One region of the Heyndrickxia sp. FSL K6-6286 genome, then DNA from elsewhere that is predicted to be linked to it. Evidence: riboswitches for the same ligand, from Rfam matches in the RefSeq annotation. Region 1 holds a riboswitch; the other holds the start of a gene.

Region 1 (3,200 bases):
TATCTAGAAAATGATACTCTCCGAAAAAAATCGCCTGAACCAAAGAAAATAAAATGGAGATAGAAACTAGTATTATTTGAGCATTTCTTTTCATATTCAAATCCTCTTTCGAAAAGGTAATGTTGGAATATGGGTAACGAGTTCATCAATATCAACCATTATGTACGACTATTATACCACTATTGGTTAGAATTTTATAAATTTTATAAAAATTAGTACAGCATAATATAAATAATAAAAATCAAGCCTAACATTTCAATACCTAATGTACGTAATTTTTTACTACTTGTTCTACATACTTCGGTAATGATCCAATCAAACACATATAAAATAAGGACAAATACTATTAATTTTAGATACATATGAATGGTTAATGATTGAAAGATTTGGGCGAGACTGTCTTTATTCATAGAAGAACACTCCTTTTAAATTTTTCCATAACTATTTAAGAGGATTGACTAAAATAGATGTTAATATATGTTTTTTCCACATTCATTGTTGCTACTTAGATAAAGTTTTAACGAATAAAATAGGTTGAAAACATATCTCGCTTCATTCTTACACAAACTCTGAAGTCTTTATTAGGGGGGGAAATCTGACAGTCGGGCTATTACAAAAGCAATACACTATAAGAAAGCATCCTAGTATATTGGTTGAAGATATTTTTGAATAGATTATTATTCCAAAAATGGATGATTAATACAATAAAAAAGAGAAAAGTTACAAAAAAAGGTATTTAATAAAGGTATATGTGAACATTCATTGAAATTGAACAAAAGAATGTTGATAATGATTAATGTTCATTATAAAATGTTAGGTAGCAAAAATTCTAACGAAATGGCAAACCTTGCGAAAGTGAGGGACGCAAAGCTACGGGTCTAAGGTTCATTTTGAATGATGATCGCCGGGCTGCCGAATAGTCATAATGAGCTTATTAAAATTGACTATTTCTATATGGGAATAGTTTTTTTGCTGTTTACCACTTTTCGTTAATAAGGTTTCATGCAAAAGTTTTTTGGGAAAGATTATGATTCCTTTTAAATACTTTTGAATGATGAAAAGGGGACGGAGCGTCGCTAACTTGAATAGTATAAAGATTTATACTTAAATAGCAAAAGATTTTGATCTGCTTGGCTCTGCTCACACCGCCTTATCAGAAGAAATCAAATGATTTCATGATAAATGGTGGAGACGAGAATTGCCCCATACTAGTTTTCTAGGAGGATTATGATGGGAAATGAAATTGTACTTGAATCAACTATAGAATATTCAAGTGTTCGCATTAGTTTAAATCAAATGAAGGATTTGTTATATAAATATATTCTTCCATTAAACGAATTGAATATTAGATTAAGTGATGGTGAACAGATTCAAATTAGTAGTGAGACATTAATTAATTTATTACTGACAAAACTTAGCCGTAATCAATTACTAGAATTAATTCATATGTTTCAAATTATTAATAGCCGTAAATCAAATATTAAGCACTATTTAGAATATATTTTACATGGAATTTCTATGTAATTAGACAAATAAGTTAAGCGAAAAAATCCCTGCATTTGGCAGGGAGAGCTTAATTTTCATATCCATTAACAACTAAATCCAATTTTCCTGTCTCAGGGTCGATAACTAAACCATGGACTGGAATATCTTTTGACATTAACGGATGATGTTTGACCATATCTACACTATGCTTTACACTATCTTCAACACGATCAAAGCCTTGGAACCATTCATGTAAATCGATACCGGAGTATTTAATTGTTTCTAGTGTTTGTTCCTCTATCCCTCTTTGCTTTAACTTTTCCAATACAGAATCACTGTTAATCGCACTCATTCCACAATCATGATGACCAATAACTAAAACTTCATCTGCATGTAATTCATAAACAGCGATTAATAAGCTTCTCATAATACTGCCAAATGGGTGAGAAACAATCGCACCTGCATTTTTTATTATTTTTACATCACCGTTTTTGGTATTGGTTGCTTTATGTAGCAGCTCAACAAGTCTAGTGTCCATACATGTTAGAATTACTAAACGTTTATCGGGATATTTCGTTGTTGTAAAATCCTCATATTTTTTTTGGGATACAAATTCCTCATTGTAGCTGAGAATATCATTTAATAATGTCATTCTATCACCTCAAATTAATAGCTTTTCAATTAATGAACCACTTTTAATTTTAACTCAATTTTTAACACTTGAAAAACAAATTAGGCGAATGGACTATTTTCATTTGCTCGATTGCACATTTCTTTATTTCATGCTACATTAAATTCATAGTTTTTTTATAGGAAATGAGGGGATTAAAGTGGGCAGAGAGTTTAATGAACTATTTGATCAGTGGTCCCATACTTATGATGACACAGTAACTGGAAATGATCCTGAATATGAAGAAGTTTTTACTCATTATGATGTGATTCTTTCAGAAGTTGCAAAGAATGCTTCCGGTACCGTTGTAGAATTCGGGGTAGGTACGGGGAATTTAACTAAGAAATTATTGAATAGAGGATTAAATGTATATGGATTGGAACCATCAAGTGAAATGAGAAAAATTGCAAAGGATAAATTACCAGAGGTTCCAATTTGGGATGGAGACTTTCTTGAATTTCCAAATATATCAGTGCCAATTCATACTTTTGTCAGCACATATGCCTTTCATCATTTAACAGATGAGGAAAAGGGTAAAGCGATTAAAAAATATAGCCAGCTTTTAACTGCGGATGGGAGAATTCTTTTTGCAGACACCGTTTTTGCTACGGAGGATGAAAAAAAGAAAATGATTGAATGGGCTAAACGAAAAGGATTTAACCGGTTAGCTACGGATATAGAGACAGAGTATTATACTACGATTCCAGTTCTGCAAACTATTTTCAATCAAAATGGTTTTTCCGTTGAATTCAAAAAATTAAACCGATTTGTATGGTTAATTGATGCGAAGAGACAAAATTGTTAGATTATTATATAAAGAAATATATTTAAGAGGAGAAGGGAGAAAGTAGACATGACAGTAGAAAAGAAAATGAATGTAGAAAGTTTTAATTTAGATCATACAAAAGTAAAAGCTCCTTATGTGCGTTTAGCAGGGGTGAAAGAAGGGTTTAATGGAGATATCATTCATAAATATGATATTCGCTTTTGCCAACCGAATAAAGAGCATATGGAGATGCCAGCACTCCATTCCTTAGAGCATATG
Region 2 (3,200 bases), 1.4 Mb from region 1:
GCATCTTGCCCTTCGACAGATCCAAGAACACCTAAGAATGTTTTTACATCTTCAGCATTTTCCACCCCTTTTGGCAGACCAAATGTATCTGTTATTACTGTGAATATTCCTGATGAGTCAGGAGTTGTTGTATATCCAAAGTCTTCATTCAATGTAAGTTTTAAATCATTTACGAAATAACCTTTGGCCCAATCTCCCATTATATTCATTGCTGCGTCTCCATCGGCTACTAGTTGTGAAGCGTCTTGCCAGTTTCTAGAGCTGTGATCTTTATTGATATATCCCATCATTTTCTTAAAAATTTCTGCTGATTCCTTCACTTTCGGGTCATCAAAGGCAAGCTCCCCTGTCCAAAGCTTGTTATATCCATCGACACCAAGCTTTGCTACCAATACATTTTCGAAAATTTGTGTGGCTGTCCAGGGTTCTTTATCACCTAATGCCAGTGGAGTAATCCCCTTTTCTTGTAATTTATCTGCTATAGCAAAAAATTCATCAAATGTTTTTGGTACTTCAAATCCATTGTCCTCAAATACTTTTTTGTTGTACCATAATACATTTCCACGATGAATATTTACGGGAACAGAATAGATATTGCCATCTTTACTTACCATATCAATTAATGATTGTGGGAATTTATCGCTCCAACCTTCTTTTTCATATACATCATTGATTGGTTCCATTTTTCCTGCAGCAACCCAGCCTTCATTCAATTCCGCTCCTCCATGAACCTGGAAGGTAGATGGTGGATCATCCCCTTGCATTCTACTCGCCAGTACAGCTTTTGCATTGGTTCCTGCACCACCAGCTACAGCTGCATTTTCAACTGATATATCTGCATGTTTTTCCTTAAATAATGCTAATAATGCCTTTAATCCATCCTCTTCACCCGCACCTGTCCACCAACTGAAGATCTCAAGTTTTTCCTTTTTCCCCTTAGATTTCTCACCATCGCTGCTGGAGTTTTTGGAACTACAAGCACTTAATGCAAATACGAGAATAATAGCCAGCATGACAAAAATACTTTTACGTTTCATACTTCTTCCCCCTTTGTTCACTGAATTTAACAATTCCTACACTCATAATTTATCAGACTAATTCTTCCTGAACGCATGTAAGCGCCTTCATTATTTTGCGAATATCTGCATTATTTTGTTGTGCACTTCTCGCCATTTAATAGCAGAAAAATAGTAAGCCTTTGCATAAGAATAAAAGGGATAAAATAATACAATTTTGTTGTATCTTGGAGAACAATAGGTTATTATAACCAAGTCGCTAGTTAAAATGCACTAAGAATATGTGAGATAAAGGCAAACTATTTGAAAAAATAGGACGCAAAACCTAGGGTCTAAGGTTGGGGATAATCATCCATTCATACTATGATCGCCTGGCTACCTAATCATTGGCTATTTCACAATCCGGGATAGTCTCTTTGTTATATACATAGACTACAAGCAAGGTGATTTTCCCTTGTCTAGCTTACATATTAAATCAACAAATCTAACAAGAAAGGAGTACTAGACAATGAGAAGTATATTTTCATTTAAAAGTATAAAAGCGAAGATGTTATTTGGTTTTTCCTTAGTGATCATACTTGTCATCGGATTAGGTATTTATAATTTTTCGGTGACCATTTCAAGCAATAAAACGGCACAGAATATTGCAAAACATGAACTCCCTCTTTTATCTGCTAATAAAGGATTGGTCGCAACAATTGCGAATAGAATAGCAACTGCTCGGGGGTATGTATTATTTGGAGGAGACTATAAAGACCGCTTTAACGCCTATACAGAAGAGGGACAAAAATATGAAGCGATCGTTCGAGGTGTACATGCCTCAGATGAATTCAATCGCTTGATGGACCAAACGAAAGAATGGCGTGAATTTATTCAGGATAAAGTATTTGATGAATATGACAAAGGGAATGTGGAAAAAGCAAAGGAAAATTTACAAGAATCGATAACCGTTGGCCGTGATTTATTAAACGGTTATCAAAAACTGGCTGATGAAAGTGAAAAGGAGATTAATCAAAAAGAACAAGATATCATTGAAAGTGGGCAAACGTCCTTACTTGTGGGAACCATTGTAACAATTCTAGTCATTATTATCAGTTTTGCCGTAGCATTCATTACATCAAACAAGATATCAAAACCAATTAAACATGTCATGCAGCGCATGAAATTAATTGCAAATGGTGATTTGAGCCAAGAGCCATTACAAACTACTTTAAAAGATGAGGTTGGACATCTTATTATTGCAACAAATGAAATGAATCGGCAAACTCGTGATTTATTAAACCGAATTAATACAGTATCCGGATCTGTAACAAGTCAGAGTGAAGAGTTAAGCCAATCAGCAAATGAGGTAAAGTCAGGATCGGAGCAAATTGCCATTACTATGCAAGAACTGGCTTCTGGTACTGAGGTACAAGCGAATAATACAAATGAACTTTCCTCCATTATGGGATCATTTACACTTAAAGTTGAGGAAGCAAATGAAAAAGGAAGGCATATTCAACAATCATCCAATCAAGTACTTTCAATGGCTTCAGAAGGTAAAAAATTAATGGAATCCTCCAATGATCAAATGGCTAAAATAGATCAAATTGTTCAAGGTGCCGTCCAAAAGGTTCAAAGCTTAGATTCACAATCACGAGAAATCTCAACATTAGTTTCTGTCATTAATGATATTGCAGAGCAAACAAATCTCCTCGCATTAAATGCAGCAATTGAAGCAGCAAGAGCAGGTGAGCATGGAAAAGGTTTTGCTGTAGTCGCTGACGAGGTACGAAAACTTGCAGAGCAAGTTTCCCATTCTGTAACGGATATCACAAGCATCGTAATCAATATTCAAAAGGAATCAGGTATGGTGGCAGAATCATTACTGAATGGATACTCTGAGGTTGAAAAAGGGACCTCCCAGATTCAAACAACTGGTAAGACATTTACTGAAATTAATGAAGCTGTGATAAAAATGGTAAATAGTATAACAACCATTTCAGATAGCTTATCGGAAATGGAAGATAATAGCCTAAAAATGAATCGCTCCATTGAGGAAATTGCATCCATATCTCAGGAATCAGCTGCTGGAGTTGAGCAAACCTCTGCTTCCTCACAGCAAATAAGCAGTTCAATGGAAGAAATCGCTGGAAATTCAGAAGATCTCTCCAAATTAGCTGAGGAATTAAATGCTTTAGTGAA

The links. A riboswitch is a leader RNA that binds a small molecule or an ion and turns the genes downstream of it on or off. The one in region 1 is predicted to bind cyclic di-GMP.
Region 2: linked by a shared signal. The riboswitch ahead of MHI39_RS02855 (methyl-accepting chemotaxis protein) and the one ahead of MHI39_RS22430 (hypothetical protein) in region 1 are both predicted to bind cyclic di-GMP.

The regions. Positions count from the first base shown of each region.
Region 1 is NZ_CP152029.1:4,432,060-4,435,259, reverse strand. Features, by position in the region: gene MHI39_RS22440 (PAS domain S-box protein) at 1-94, opposite strand, end outside; gene MHI39_RS22435 (hypothetical protein) at 213-410, opposite strand; cyclic di-GMP riboswitch class I at 830-917, shown strand; gene MHI39_RS22430 (hypothetical protein) at 1,228-1,524, shown strand; gene MHI39_RS22425 (carbonic anhydrase) at 1,574-2,137, opposite strand; gene MHI39_RS22420 (class I SAM-dependent methyltransferase) at 2,316-2,960, shown strand; gene MHI39_RS22415 (S-ribosylhomocysteine lyase) at 3,009-3,200, shown strand, end outside.
Region 2 is NZ_CP152029.1:540,186-543,385, reverse strand. Features, by position in the region: gene MHI39_RS02860 (ABC transporter substrate-binding protein) at 1-1,037, opposite strand, end outside; cyclic di-GMP riboswitch class I at 1,300-1,399, shown strand; gene MHI39_RS02855 (methyl-accepting chemotaxis protein) at 1,525-3,200, shown strand, end outside.